DNA from 2 places in the Bradyrhizobium sp. ISRA464 genome. Region 1 is predicted to be linked to the other one. Evidence: riboswitches for the same ligand, from Rfam matches in the RefSeq annotation. Region 1 holds a riboswitch; the other holds the start of a gene.
What was found. Region 1 has a riboswitch for S-adenosylmethionine ahead of MTX19_RS05685 (O-succinylhomoserine sulfhydrylase). Riboswitches for the same ligand answer to the same signal wherever they lie in the genome.

Region 1 (7,769 bases):
TCAGGATCACGCAGGGAAACACCAGCGCCATCGCCGCGAGCGACTCGACGCCGAGGCGGCCGATATAGGAGGTCTCCGCGATCACAACGCAGGTGCCGGCGGACAGCGCGATCACGTTCGGCCAGGCGAGCCACAGCAGCGTACGCAGGATCGGCCCATCGAGCAGCGCGTTGCGCGCCGGCCTTGTCACCGGCGGCGGCAGCGGACGTTCGTCTTCATCGACGGGTATTTCGGCGAGGCCGAGATCGGACATTTCAACTCCCGCGCGCGATCTTCGGGAGCCGCGCCATGGTGCTTCCCTACCATGACCGCGGCAGATTCCACGTGCGCGGAACGCAAGGGGGACCTGCACGATTGCGGGTGAACCTTCACGCCGATCTGTCGATCACGGCGTGATGCGAAATCCGGCCTACGGAATTTCGCTACACGCGAAAATGCTTCGAGAGCTTCAGGCCCTGTGCCTGGTAGTTCGAGCCGATGCGCTGGCCGTACAGTGCGTCGGGGCGCTCCAGCATGCGTTCATAGACGAGACGGCCAACGATCTGACCGTGCTCGAGGATGAACGGCACCTCGCGCGAGCGCACTTCGAGCACCGCGCGCGCGCCCTTCCCGCCGGCGCCGGCATAGCCGAAACCGGGATCGAAGAAGCCCGCATAGTGGACGCGGAATTCGCCGACCAGGGGATCGAACGGCACCATTTCCGCGGCGTAATCCGGCGGCACCTGGACGGCCTCCTTCGACGCCAAGATATAGAATTCGCCGGGATCGAGAATGAGGCTGCCGTCGGGGCGCGCCTTGATCGGCTCCCAGAATTCATCGACCGGATAGCCGCCACGGCGATCGATATCGACCACGCCGGTGTGGCGCTTGGCGCGGTAGCCGACGAAGCCGTTCGAACTCTCACCGGACAGATCGACCGAGAGCGCAACCCCCTGGGTGAGATCCGCATCGTCGATATCGACTAGTCGCTCGGCTGCATGCAGCGCGTCGAGCTCGTCGGCAGTGAGGACCGCATCGCCGATCCGGAAGCGGATCTGGCTGAGCCGCGAGCCCTCACGCAACAGCACGGGAAACGTCTTCGGGCTGATCTCGGCATAGAGTGGGCCGTGATAGCCGGTGCCGATCACGTCGAAGCGGCGGGTGCCGTCGGCGATCACACGTGTGAAGACGTCGAGCCGGCCTGTCGAGCTCTTCGGGTTGGCCGCGGCGACGATCTGCGGCGGCAGCGCAAGGCTTTCCAGCAGCGGGACGATGTAGACGCAATTGGTCTCCAGCACCGCGCCGTCGGAGAGGTCGATCTCGTGCAGCTTCAACTCGTCGATGCGCTCGGCAACGGTGGAGTCGGGGCCGGGCAGAAAGCTGGCGCGGACCCGGTAGGCGATATCGCCAAGGCGCAGGTCGAGGCTCGCCGGCTGGATCTGGCTCTCGACAAAGTCATAGGCAGGCAGAATGAGGCCAGCATCCGCCATCTCCGCGATCATGCGGTCGGGCAGGATTCCATTGGCTTCGTTTTCCAGCTCGAATGACACGGCGCAGGTCCCCCGAGGATGGCCCTAATCATACCCTGAATGGCCATCCAAGCCCAAAAATATGAGCTTTTACGGGTTATCTGATGACCGCCTTGACGGAAAGGGCACGAGGGAATATCAGCAACACTTATCCCGTGGTGATTTGAGCCGGCCGGCTTGCAGCCACGTAAAATAAGTCGCTAAACAGGCCGGGGACAGTGTGATCCCGGCCTGTGGAGGTTGCTCCAGGCCGGTTTTTTTGTGGCTATTTTCTTAAGGAAAATGGCCGCGTCGGAGGTCACATGTCTGAATCTGAAGCTACCCGCCGCTATCGCCCCGAAACCCGCCTCGTCCATGGCGGCACGCTGCGCTCGCAATTCGGCGAGACGTCGGAGGGGCTGTTTCTCACCCAGGGCTACGTCTACGACACCGCGGAGCAGTGCGAGGCACGCTTCAAGGGCCAGGACTCCGGCTTCATCTATTCGCGCTACTCCAATCCGACCATCGCGATGTTCGAGCGCCGCATGATCGAGCTCGAGGGCGCGGAAGCCGCGCGCTCGACCGCGACCGGCATGGCCGCCGTGACGACCGCGATCCTTGCGCCGCTGAAGGCAGGCGATCACGTGGTCGCGTCGAAAGCGCTGTTCGGCTCGTGCCTTTACGTGGTGCAGGACCTGCTGCCACGCTACGGCATCGAGACGACGCTGGTCGACGGCCTCGACCTCGACCAGTGGCAGCGCGCCTTGCGGCCGAACACCAAGTCGTTCTTCCTGGAAAGCCCGACCAATCCGACCCTCGACGTGCTGGATATTTCCGCAATCGCCAAGATCGCACACAGCGGCGGCGCACGGCTGATCGTCGACAACGTGTTCGCGACCCCGATCTGGCAGAGCCCGCTGTCGCTCGGCGCCGACGTCGTGGTCTATTCCGCGACCAAGCACATCGACGGCCAGGGCCGTTGTCTCGGCGGCATCATCCTGTCATCGGAAGCGTTCATTGCCGAGCACATCCATAATTTCATGCGCCAGACCGGCCCGTCGCTGTCGCCGTTCAACGCCTGGGTGCTGCTGAAGGGGCTCGAGACGCTCGGCATCCGCGTCCGCGCGCAGACCGACAACGCGGCGAAGATCGCCGAGGCGCTGGCGAAGCATCCGAAGATCACGCGGCTGGTCTATCCCGGCCGCCCCGATCATCCGCAGGCCGAGACGGTGAAAAAGCAGATGGGAGCCGGCTCGACGCTGGTCGGCTTGGAGGTGAAGGACGGCAAGGCCGGCGCCTTCCGCTGCCTCAATGCGCTGAAGATCTCGCGCATCTCCAACAATCTCGGCGATGCCAAGAGCCTGGTCACGCATCCGGCGACCACGACGCATCAGCGCCTGGCACCGGAGGCGCGCGCCGAGCTCGGCATCAGCGAGGGCTTCATCCGCTTCTCGGCAGGGCTGGAGCATGCCGACGACCTGATCGAGGATTTCGAACAGGCGCTGGACCAGGTCTGAGGCTGACGCACGCCCCGGAATGAGCTGTCCTCCCTCTCCCGCTTGCGGGAGAGGCGAAGCAAGTCAGCAGTTACGTCGCTGCCGTGGTGACGCCGCCGTCGATCACGATGGTCTGCCCGGTCATGAAGGTCGAGGCGCGGAGGCAAGATAGGCCACCGCGCCCGCGATCTCGTGCGGCTCGCCGATGCGGCGCAGCGGCGAGGACGCGGTGCGGCGCTTGAGGTTCTCCGGATCCTCCCACAGCGCGCGGGCGAAATCGGTCTTCACCAGGCCCGGCGCCACGCAGTTGACGCGCACGCCCTTCGGGCCCCACTCGCCGGCGAGGCTGCGGCACAGCGCGAAATCCGCCGCCTTCGAGATGCCGTAGGCGCCGATCACTGTCGACCCCCTCAGGCCGCCGATCGAAGAGATGATCACGACCGAGCCCTTGCCGCGTTCGGCCATCTGCGGGACCGCCAGCGCACAGAGCCAGATGTTGCTCTTGACGTTGGAGTCCATGATCTTGTCGAAGGCCTCGTCCTTGATGTCGAGCAGCGGGCCGTAATACGGGTTCACCGCGGCGTTGCAGACCAGGGTGTCGATCTTGCCGTAATGCTTGATCGTCCCGGAGATCAGCGCCTCGACCTCTTCACGGCGCGAGATATTGCAGGGGATCACGATCGCATCGCCGCCGGCCCTGTTGATGCCGTCGGCGACCTCCTTGCAGGCATCCGCCTTGCGCGAGGAGATCACGACCTTGGCGCCGAGCTGCGCCAGCAGTTCGGCCGACGCGCGGCCGATGCCGCGGCTCGATCCGGTGACGACGGCGACCTGGCCGGTGAGATCGAATGGAGTGTTCTTCATTGTTGTTGCCTCCCTGACGATTGCAAAAGACTCGTCATGCGCGGGCTTGACCCGCGCATCCATCTTTTCAAGAGCGATCGGTTGCCGGGTCAAGCCCGGCAACGACAGCTCAGGCCAACAGGCCGCCGCCCTCGCTGACGCGGCGGAGGTGATAGTCGGTGTCGCCGAGCGTGTTCTCGATCATGGTCAGCCGCTTGAAGTAGTGGCCGATCTTGGCCTCCATGGTCATGCCGATGCCGCCATGAAGCTGGATCGACTGCTGGCCGACGAACTTCAGCGACTTACCGACCTGCACCTTGGCGGCCGCGACCGCGGACGAACGCTCCTTGGCATCGTCGAAGTCGGACGCCATGGTCGCGAACATCGACATGCTGCGGGCCTGCTCCAGCGCCACGAACATGTCGGCAGCGCGGTGCTGCAGGCTCTGGAACGAGCCGATCGCGACGCCGAACTGCTTGCGCGTCTTGATGTACTCGATGGTGGTCTTCAGCGATTCATCCATCGCACCGACGGCTTCGGCACACAGCGCGGTGCGGGCCTCGTCCGCCACGCGCTCGATCAAGGGCAGGCCGTTCTCGGGATCGCCGATCGCAGCGTCAGCACCGACCTCGACATTGGTGAAAGTGATGTCGGCTGCATGCAGGCCGTCCTGGGTCGGATAGCCCTTCCGGGTAATGCCTTTGGCGTCTGCCGGCACCAGGAACAGGCCGATGCCAGCCTTGTCGCGCTGGCCGCCCTTGGTGCGCGCGGTGACGATCAGCGCGTCGGCATTCTCGCCGTTGAGCACGACGAACTTCTCGCCATCGATTACCCAGCCGTCGCCCTTCTTCTTCGCCGTGGTGACGATGTCGTGCAGATCGTAGCGCGAGTTCTTCTCGAGCTGCGCAAAGCCGAAGGTCTTGCTGCCGTCGATGATGCCCGGAATGTACTTCGCCTTCTGCTCGGCCGAGCCGCCGTGGCGGAGGAAGCCGCCGGCGATCACGACCGTCGCGAGATAAGGCTCGACCACCAGCGCCTTGCCGAGCGCTTCCATTACGATCATGGTCTCGACCGCGCCGGCCCCGAAGCCGCCATCGGCTTCCGCGAAGGGCAGGCCGAGCAGACCCTGCTCGGCGAGCCGGCCCCAGATCGCCTTGCTCCAGCCGCCCTTCTCCTTCATGTATTTCTTGCGCGCATCGAAGTCGTAGGCGTCAGCAAGCAGCCCGTCGACGCTTTCCTTGAGAAGCCGCTGCTCCTCGGTCAGATCAAAATCCATTTTACCATCTCTCCAAAATCACGCGGGCGCCTGCCCTGATCCTTGATCGTCATCCCCGCGAAAGCAGGGATCCAGTACTCAGCGGCCGCCTTCGTGAGCCGTGACCGCCGCGGCGTACTGGGTCCCCCGACTGCGCGGGGGACAGATGAATGTGTGGCTTACAGCCCCAGCACCGCCTTACTGATGATGTTGCGCTGGATCTCGTTGGAGCCGCCGTAGATCGAAACCTTGCGGTTGTTGAAGTAGCTCGGCGCGATCTGCGCGGTCCAGTCCATGCTCTCGTTGGAGCCGGCATCGCCGTGCTCGTCGTAGGGCGCGGCGAACGGACCGATCACCTCCATCAGGAGCTCGGTGGTGGTCTGCTGGATCTCCGAGCCCTTGATCTTGAGCACCGAGGACGCCGGATTAGGCTTGCCCTTGCCGTGCTTGCCCTCGTCGGCGACGACGCGGAGCTGGGTAAGCTCAAGCGCCTTCAGCTCGATCTCGCAGGCCGTGAGCTTCTCGCGGAACGCCGGATCCTCGATAACGGGACGGCCGCCGGCCTCGACCTTGGATGCCAGCGCGCGGATGCGGCGCAGCCGCTCCTTGGACACGCCGACCCGGGCGATGCCGGTGCGCTCATTGCCGAGCAGGAACTTTGCGTAATCCCAGCCCTTGTTCTCCTCGCCGATCAGGTTCTCGTAGGGCACTTCGACGTCGTCGAAGAACACCTCGTTGACCTCGTGGCCGCCGTCGATGGTCTGGATCGGACGCACCGTGACGCCCTTCGACTTCATGCTGAAGACGATGAAGGAGATGCCCATCTGCTTCTTCGCGGCCGGATCGGTGCGGCAGAGGCAGAAGATCATGTCGGCGTGCTGGGCCAGCGTGGTCCAGGTCTTCTGGCCGTTGATGATCCACTTGTCGCCCTTGCGCTCGGCCTTGGTCTTCAGCGAAGCAAGGTCGGAGCCCGATCCCGGCTCGGAGAAGCCCTGGCACCACCAGTCGTCGACATTGGCGATGCGCGGCAGATACTTCTTCTTCTGCTCTTCGTTGCCGAAGGTGTAGATCACCGGGCCGACCATGCTGACGCCGAAGGCGAGCGGCTGCGGCGCCGGATAGGACTGCAGCTCTTCGTTGAAGATGTAGTGCTGCACCGAGGTCCAGCCGGTGCCGCCATATTCCTTCGGCCAGTGGGTGACGCCCCAGCCCTTCTTGTTCAGGATGCGCCACCAGGTGACCATCTCGTCCTTCGACAGATGACGGCCTTCCTGCAGCTTGCGCCGCGTCTCCGGCGGCACGTTGTTCTTGAAGAACTCCCGCACCTCCTCACGAAACGCTATCTCTTCCTTGGTAAAAGCGAGATCCATCGGATCCTCCTTTTGAAATTCAACTGCCTCGTCATTCTCTTCCCGTCGTCCCTGCGAAAGCAGGGACCCATAACCACCGACCATCGCAACTGGTAAAGCCGGCTGCCGCTTGTGCCTCTTACGAGGGCCGCGGCGTATGGGTCCCGGCTCGCGCTTCGCTTGGCCGGGACGACAGAATTAGTGCACCACCTCGAACAGACCGGCCGCGCCCATGCCGCCGCCGACGCACATGGTGACGACGGCGTATTTCGCCTTGCGGCGGCGGCCCTCGATCAGTGCGTGGCCGGTGAGCCGGGCTCCCGACATGCCATAGGGATGGCCGACCGAAATCGCGCCGCCATTGACGTTGATCTTCTCCGGATCGATGCCGAGCTTGTCACGGCAATAGAGCACCTGCACCGCGAAGGCCTCGTTCAGTTCCCAGAGACCGATGTCGTCGACCTTCAGGCCATGCCGCTTGAGCAAGCGCGGCACGGCGAACACCGGGCCGATGCCCATCTCGTCCGGTTCGCAGCCGGCGGAAACGAAGCCGCGGAAGATGCCGAGCGGCTTCAGCCCGCGCTTGGCGGCTTCCTTGTCGCTCATGATGACCGAGGCGCTGGCACCGTCCGAGAGCTGGCTGGCATTGCCGGCGGTGATGGTGAAACCTTCGCCGCGGACCGGCTTGAGGCCGGCGAGTCCTTCAGCCGTGGTGTCGGGCCGCGGGCCCTCGTCTTGCGACAGCGTCACCTCCTTCATCGACACCGCGCCGGTGGCCTTGTCGGTGACCGCCATCGAGGTCTTGATCGGCGCGAGTTCGTCCTTGAACTTGCCGCCCTGCTGCGCGGCCGCGGTGCGGCGCTGGCTCTCCAGCGAATACTCGTCTTGCTTCTCGCGCGAGATGTTGTAGCGCTTGGCGACCACCTCGGCGGTGTCGATCATGGGCATGTAGACCTCGCCCTTGATCTTGAGTAGCGCAGGATCCTGGGCGTGGAACGCGTTCATCTTGTCGTTCTGCACCAGCGAGATCGATTCGCCGCCGCCGCCGACCGCGATCTCGACGCCGTCGAAGATCACCGAGCGTGCCGCGAGCGCGATCGCCTGCAGGCCGGAGGCGCACTGGCGGTCGATGGTGGTGCCGGCGACCGTCACCGGCAGCCCGGCGCGCAGCAGCGCCTTGCGCGCGATGTTGCCGCCGGTCGCGCCCTGCTGCAGCGCCGCGCCCATCACCACGTCCTCGATCTCCTTGGGATCGACCTTGGCCCGCGCCACCGCCTCGCCGATCGCGTGCCCGAGCAGGGTCGCGCCCTCGGTGACGTTGAGCGCGCCGCGATAAGCC
Region 2 (7,769 bases), 1.7 Mb from region 1:
GACAACAAAGCCCGGTCTCGCCGGGGAGAGCACGTATAAGCCGTAAAACCATCGCGCAGGGAAGGCCGGGATGTTCCCGGTTTCACCTGTGGTCCTACCTCCCGCGTTTTTTACTACGCGGGACCCATGGGTGCGATCGGCGCCCGGTCTTCCCTGCGCCCTCTGATCGAAGAGCGGCGAAGTTGGCAGCAAACCTCGGACGCACCGCGCCGCGAGAATGCGGATGTATGACTCACAATGGCGAAACACACTCAGTGTCGTCCTGGCGAAAGCCAGGACCCATTACCCCAAATCTCAGTAGTTGCGCGACGCCGGGGCCACGATCCCGCTCATCAGCAACTGCGGTGGTTATGGGTCCTGGCTTTCGCCAGGACGACGAACGGAGAGTCCCGTTCACAAGCCGCGGAATATGGGTCCCGGCCTTCGCCGGGACGACGGCTGTGGATCTGGTGCGACATCGGCCCCGTCCTGCGCTGGGATGACGTCGAAATGCGCGGCGCTCTACTCCGCCTTCTTCCCCAGATTCGCATGCGGCCGGCCGAAGTCGGCGGCGGCGGAATCCTGGCCGATCTCGACGATGCCGCGGCGGATGGCGCGGGTGCGGGTGAAATGGTCGAACAGCGCATCGCCGTCGCCGCGGCGGATCGCACGCGTGAGCTTCGACAGGTCCTCGTTGAAGGTGCCGAGCATCTCCAGCACAGCCTCCTTGTTGGCGAGGAACACGTCGCGCCACATCGTCGGGTCGGACGCCGCGATGCGGGTGAAGTCGCGGAAGCCGCCGGCCGAGAACTTGATCACTTCGGATTCCGTCACCTGTGCCAGCTCGTCAGCGGTGCCGACGATGGTGTACGCGATCAGATGCGGCAAATGGCTGGTGATCGCGAGCACGAGATCATGATGATCCGGCGTCATGATCTCGACCTTGGCGCCGAGCGCGGCCCAGAAGGCGCGCAGCCGGTCGGTCGCGGCGGGATCGGTGCCGTCAGGCGGCGTCAGGATGCACCAGCGGTTGATGAAGAGCTCGGCGAAGCCGGAATCCGGGCCGGAATGCTCGGTGCCGGCGACGGGATGTGCCGGCACGAAGTGCACGGCGTCAGGCAGATGCGGCGCCATGTCCTTCACGACCGCCCCCTTCACCGAGCCGACGTCGGAGATGATGGCGCCGGGCTTCAGGTGGCTCGCGATTTCGGCCGCGACCGGACCGCAGGCGCCGACAGGAATGCAGAGGATGACGAGATCGGCATCCTTCGCGGCTTCCGCATTGGTCGCGACGACCTGATCGACAATGCCGAGCTCGGCGACGCGCGCGCGTGTCTTCTCCGAGCGTGCGGTGGTGACGATCTCGCCGACCAAGCCTTGCGCGCGGGCAGCGCGCGCGATCGAGCCGCCGATCAGGCCGAAGCCGATCAGTGCGAGGCGTTTGAAAAGCGGGGCTGTGGTCACGTCGGTGTTCACCTTCCGGCCATGAAGTCGCGCAGGCTCTCGACCACGAGGCGGTTGGCTTCCTCGGTGCCGATGGTCATGCGCAGCGCGTGCGGCAGCTTGTAATTGTTGAGTGCGCGCAGCACGAGGCCGCGCCGTGTGAGATAGGCGTCGGCTTCCGCCGCGGTCCTGCCCTTGTCGGTCGGGAAATGGATCAGCACGAAGTTCGCGACGCTCGGCGTCACCTTGAGCCCGAGCTTGCCGAACTCCTCGGTCAGCCAGCTGCGCCACTTTTCGGTGTGCGTCTTCGACATCTGCACATGCGCGGAGTCCTCGATCGCCGCCGCGGCCGCCAGCATCGCCGGCGTCGAGACGTTGAATGGACCGCGGATGCGGTTGCAGGCATCGACGATGTGCGCCGGCCCGAACATCCAGCCCACGCGCAGCGCGGCGAGCCCATGGATCTTCGAGAAGGTGTGGGTGACCACCGTGTTGTCGGTGGTGGCGACGAGCTCGATGCCGAACTCGTAATCGTTGCGCGAGACGTAGTCGGCATAGGCGGCGTCGAGCACCAGCAGTACCTGCGACGGGAGAGCGGCGCGCAGGCGCTTGACCTCGTCGAACGGCAGATAGGTGCCGGTCGGGTTGTTCGGGTTGGCGAGCCAGACCAGCTTGGTGCGCGGCGTCACCGCCTTCAGGATCGCGTCGACGTCGGCGGTGAAGTTGCTCTCGGCGGCGATGACGTTCTTGGCGCCGTTCGCCATGGTTGCGATCGGGTAGACCAGGAAGCCGTGGGTGGTCGAGATCGCCTCGTCGCCTTGTGCGAGATAGGTGTGCGCGAGCAGATTGAGGATCTCGTCGGACCCGGCGCCGCAGATGATGCGGTCGGGATCGAGACCGTAGGTGCGGCCGATCGCTTCGCGCAGCACGCGCGAAGTACCCTCCGGGTAGTCCTCGAGATGGTCGGCTGCGTGCTTGTAGGCCGCGATCGCCTTCGGCGACGGGCCGAACGGCGTCTCGTTGGCGGACAGCTTGAACACCTTGCGCCCCGGTTCCGGCACCGGGCTCTTGCCCGGCGTGTAGGGCGCAATTTCGAGGATGCCGGGGTTCGGCACGGGGCGGGACATCATCAACTCCGGACAGAGCGTTTTCCAGCGAAGTGGATACCGGTTCGCGCAAGAAAACGCGTCAAAACAAGCATCAAGGCGGGGGGCTTAACTTCTGGCCGACCCGCCAGGAGGCACCGTATAGCGCGTTGCGTGGCTGCCGACGAGGGCCGACGAGCGGACCGAGGCGCCGGCCTGGATCAAGGCGAGCTTGATCGCCTCGAAGCCGGTACCCGCGACCGACACCAGCAGCGCCGCGCCGTCGAAGGCGGTGTCGGGCACCGCGACGATTTCCGCGAGCGGCGCCAGCGCGCGCGCGACGTCGGCGTTCCAGCCGGAGACGCGCACGCTCCACACCTGGACTTCCGTCACCATGGCATCGTCGGCGACTCGCGAGACCACGAACACCGGCAGCGCGGCGGGGTGATCGGCGCGCTCGAGGAACGGCAGCCGTGCGATGATCTTCGGCGCGCCACTGGCTTCGAGCGCGTTCCACCACGGCGTGCGGCTTGCAATCGCGGAGACCAGCGCGAGGTCGCCCTTGGACGACGCCACCGCATCGACCGCGGCCTGCGCGCTGAAATGCGCCACATAGGGCACCACGAAGCCGAAATGGAATCGCGCCGAATCCCGCATCGCGGACTCGCCGACGGAGACGTCGGCATGCACCGAGAACGGCGCCTGCACGTAGGTGAAGGTCGAGATGATGACGCGCCAGATGCTCTCGATGGTGTCGAGCGGCAGGATGCCACGATGCCGCTCGACCAGGCCGCGCATCATGCTGGCCTCGCGTGCGGGGCGAAATGCCGAGCCGACCTCCTGGGTCTTCTTGACCTGGATCAGGCGGTCGATGATATCGCCGCGCGCCATCAGCAGGCGGTGGACCTGCTCGTCGATTGCGTCGATCTCCTTGCGCAGCTCCTGCAGCGAAGGCGGCGACGGGGGAGGGTTGGACATCTGAAAACCTTGTGATCCGGGCGGCCCGATGACTGTGTCCCTGATTAGGAAAGACGGCCGCCGAAAGCAAAGAGAAACGTCGCAGGCGTGCCTTGCGCGATCGGGTTAACCATGGGGTGAGGGCGAGGCTAACCTTGACGACACGGGGTCCGAGGACTAGTTTCCCTGCACTTCCGTGGTCATTTGAGCCGGCCGGCTTGCAGCCACGTTAAACAACTCGCTAAACAGGCCGGGGACAGATCAGCTCCCGGCCGAACCTTTGTTCAGGCCGGGTTTTTTATGGCCTGATTCCTGTTCGAGGCCTCCCGCGCGGAGGCGGGGTCGCCTAGATGAGCAACGTGCGTCCGATACCGAGCCCTTCGATCACGAGCCCTTCGATCAATAGTGATGATCGCGCCCATGAGGCCGATCATCCCTCGTCGTTGGTGGCGAAGTTCGGCATCGAGCAGCCGCTGAAGCTCGACTGCGGCGTCGATCTCGCACCATTCCAGATCGCCTACCAGACCTATGGCGAGCTAAACGCCGACCGCTCCAACGCGATCCTGGTCTGTCACGCGCTGACCGGCGATCAGCACGTCAACAACATCCATCCCGTCACCGGCAAGCCCGGCTGGTGGGAGACCATGGTCGGCGCCCGCAAGCCGCTCGACCCGCGCAAATATTTCATCATCTGCTCCAACGTGATCGGCGGCTGCATGGGCTCGACCGGCCCTGCCTCGTTCAACCCTGCCACCGGCAAGGTATGGGGGCTGGATTTCCCGATCATCACCATTCCCGACATGGTGCGCGCCCAGGCGATGCTGATCGATCGTCTCGGCATCACGACGCTGTTCTGCGTGGTCGGCGGCTCGATGGGCGGCATGCAGGCGGTGCAATGGGTCGCGGCTTATCCCGAGCGCGTGTTCTCGACGCTCGCGATCGCCTGCGCGACACGCCACTCTGCGCAGAACATCGCCTTTCACGAGCTCGGACGGCAGGCCGTGATGGCCGATCCGGACTGGCGTGGCGGCCGCTATGTCGACGAGGACACGCATCCGCATCGCGGGCTCGCGGTGGCGCGGATGGCCGCGCACATCACCTATCTCTCGGACGCCGCGCTGCATCGCAAATTCGGGCGGCGGATGCAGGACCGCGACCTGCCCACCTTCTCGTTCGATGCGGATTTCCAGGTCGAGAGCTATCTGCGCTACCAGGGCTCGTCATTCGTCGAGCGCTTCGACGCCAACAGCTATCTCTATTTGACGCGCGCGATGGACTATTTCGACATCGCCGCCGATCACAACGGTGTGCTGGCGAAGGCGTTCACCGGCATCAAGACGCGCTTCTGCGTGATCTCGTTCACCAGCGACTGGCTGTTCCCGACCTCGGAGTCACGCGCGCTGGTGCACGCGCTGAATGCCTCGAGCGCGCGGGTGTCGTTCGCCGAGATCGAGACCGATAAGGGCCACGACGCGTTCCTGCTCGACGTGCCCGAATTCCTGGATATCTCCCGCGCCTTCCTGCAGGCCGCAGGCAAGGCGCGCGGGCTTGGAAATGGCGACGACCAGTCATGAGCATCCAGCAAACCCTGCCGCTGCCCGGCGTCGCGCCCGAGCGAACCGGAAGCTACCGCGCTGACCATCTCCTCGTCGCCGACATGGTGGCTCCGGGTTCGCGCGTGCTCGACGTCGGCTGCGGCGACGGTGACCTCTTGGAGCTGCTGGAGAGCCGCGGCATCGACGGGCGCGGCATCGAGCTGTCGCGCGAGGGCGTCAACCGCTGCGTTGCCAAGGGGCTCGCGGTGGTGCAGGGCGATGCCGACACCGACCTCGTCAATTATCCCGACGACGCCTTCGACTATGTGATCCTGTCGCAGACCTTGCAGGCGACGCGGCAGCCCAAAGTGGTACTGGAGAATCTGCTGCGCATCGGCCACCGCGCCATCGTCTCGTTCCCGAATTTCGGGTTCTGGAAGATGCGGCTGCAGCTCTTGATCGGTGGCCACATGCCGCGCACCGAGAACCTGCCAGCGACCTGGTACGACACCGCCAACATCCATTTCTGCACCATCAAGGACTTCGTCCAGCTCTGCGACGAGATCAACGGCAAGATGGAGCGCGCGGTCGCGCTCGATCTCTACGGCCGCCCGGTGCCGCTCAATCTGCCCTGGTGGGTCTGGAACATGTTCGGCGAGCAGGGCGTGTTCCTGCTGAGCCGCGGCGAGAAAGGGAAGTGACGGTTCACACCGGCGCCGCCACCAGCGAGCGCGGATCGCGCACCGGCCAGCGTCCGGCCTCGACCAGCGCGATGAAGCGTTCGACCATCTCGTTGAACAGCGCGGGCTCCTCGAGATTGAGCACGTGGCCCGACTTCGGAAAGAAGGCGAGGCCCGTCGCCGGCAGATGCTTCTTCAGGAACATGCTGGGCTCGATGCAATTGTCGTCCTCGTCGCCGCACAGGATCAGCGCCGGCGTCGGCACGCGCCGGATCGCCTCCGTCATGGTGTAGATCGAGGGCCGGCCGCCTTGAAAACTGCGCATCGTGTTGGCCGAGCCTTTGGCGTCATGACGGGCGAGGGCGGCATAGAAATCGGCGTGACCGCGCGGGTCCTTCAGGAGGAACGGAATCCGGCTCGGCGCCTCGCGCGTGACCTTCGCGACCTCGACCGAGCCGATCGCCTCATACTGCTCGGCATTGGCGCGGCACTGCGCGCGGAAGGCATCGAGATTTTCCAGGCTGGAGCCGGAGCCGACGGCGGCGAGCGTCATCGAGATTGCGCGCTCCGGCGCATTGAGGCCGATCTGCAGCGATGAGTAGGAGCCCATCGAAAGGCCGATGAAATGCGCTTTCACGATCCCGAGATGGTCGAGAACCGCGAGCGCATCGGTATAGAAATGCTTGTAGGTGTAGACGTCGGCATTCGGCGGCACGTCCGACGGCGTGTAGCCACGCGCCGAATAGGCGATGCAGCGGTGCCCGCGCGAGAAGTACCGCATCTGCGGTTCCCAATTGGTGTGATCAGCGGCGAACTCGTGCAGGAAAATGATCGGGGTCCCGTTGCCCGCTTCTTCGAAATGGAGGCGGACATTATCTTTCGTTACGGCATGGGGCATTTGAAATTCCTTCTCGTGGGCCGGCCCCAGATTTGCAATTAATTTCCTGGGCCGCAATGCGGCAGCTCCGATTCTTTTTTCGTCGTGGAATTTGCGCGGAATAACCCAGAAATCGTTTCCGCAGCGCCGCAAGAAGCCTTCCTCTCGCCACATCTCGATTTTTCAAAGCCCCGCCGTGTTCCGCAGGGAACGCGATGGGGATTGGGGGTACTACAGAGGATCTCGTGAAAATATGATTCAGTTGCTTGCGTATTGCCGGTCGCTTCGTCTTTTAGCGCTGGCTCTTGGTTCGCTCACTCTCGCCGTCGTTTCCGCCGCTCCAGCTTCCGCCCGCCCCCACCATTCACGTCACGCGCATTCGGCCCATGCCGGCGATCATGCGCGCCACTACGCCCATCGTCACTATCGCCATGCAACGCGCCTCTCGCGCTGGGAGCGCGGCGTCGCACGGATGCGGGCCCACGATCTCGCCGACGCCAATGCCAGCGTGGTGCCGAACACGGGCGGCGTGACGGAGAAAGGCAGCTTCGGTTCGTCGGGCCTCGTCGCCGAGGCACGCCGCTATCTCGGCGGCAATCCGACCGGCCGCGCGAGCCTGTGGTGCGCGCGCTTCATGAACATGGTGCTGAAGGAGTCGGGCTATCGTGGCACTGGCTCCGACATGGCAAGTTCGTTCGCCAAATACGGCCAGCGCGTTTCGGGTCCGCAGGTCGGCGCCATCGCGGTCATGAGCCGCCGCGGCGGCGGTCATGTCGGCATCATCACCGGCATCGACGCAAAGGGCAATCCGATCATGATCTCGGGCAACAACGGCAACCGTGTCCGCGAGGCGCCGGTGTCGCGCGGCCGGATCTATGCCTACGTGATGCCCACGAATTGAACGCTCATTGCGAGCCGGAATAGGGTGGGTAGAGCGAAGCGAAACCCACCGTCAGCGTCTCGGGGCTAAAGTGATGGGTTTCGCTACGCTCTACCCATCCTACGCGACTACGAGACGTACCTACACCAGCGTCGACTGCTCGGCGGCGATCGTGTCATTCACCGCGACGCTGCCGTCGGCAATGATCTCGGCATAGACGCCGCACTCATTGTTGCCGAAGCGCTGCATCAAAGTCTGCGGGATCATGAGGTCGCGCACGCCGGTCTCGGGATCGACATTGACCGCGGCGCAGCGGGTGATGCGCTTCACTAT

Region 2: another riboswitch for S-adenosylmethionine. It lies ahead of MTX19_RS37190 (homoserine O-acetyltransferase); the one in region 1 lies ahead of MTX19_RS05685 (O-succinylhomoserine sulfhydrylase).

The regions. Positions count from the first base shown of each region.
Region 1 is NZ_CP094526.1:1,214,621-1,222,389, reverse strand. Features, by position in the region: gene MTX19_RS05695 (MATE family efflux transporter) at 1-253, opposite strand, end outside; gene MTX19_RS05690 (2'-deoxycytidine 5'-triphosphate deaminase) at 423-1,529, opposite strand; SAM riboswitch at 1,654-1,733, shown strand; gene MTX19_RS05685 (O-succinylhomoserine sulfhydrylase) at 1,811-3,004, shown strand; partial or broken gene MTX19_RS05680 (SDR family oxidoreductase) at 3,075-3,847, opposite strand; gene pimD (pimeloyl-CoA dehydrogenase small subunit) at 3,957-5,102, opposite strand; gene pimC (pimeloyl-CoA dehydrogenase large subunit) at 5,261-6,451, opposite strand; gene MTX19_RS05665 (acetyl-CoA C-acyltransferase) at 6,629-7,769, opposite strand, start outside.
Region 2 is NZ_CP094526.1:8,023,652-8,031,420, reverse strand. Features, by position in the region: gene MTX19_RS37205 (prephenate/arogenate dehydrogenase family protein) at 502-1,443, opposite strand; gene hisC (histidinol-phosphate transaminase) at 1,452-2,549, opposite strand; gene MTX19_RS37195 (chorismate mutase) at 2,637-3,485, opposite strand; SAM riboswitch at 3,651-3,730, shown strand; gene MTX19_RS37190 (homoserine O-acetyltransferase) at 3,815-5,038, shown strand; gene metW (methionine biosynthesis protein MetW) at 5,035-5,700, shown strand; gene MTX19_RS37180 (alpha/beta hydrolase) at 5,705-6,577, opposite strand; gene MTX19_RS37175 (TIGR02594 family protein) at 6,810-7,457, shown strand; gene MTX19_RS37170 (MOSC domain-containing protein) at 7,578-7,769, opposite strand, start outside.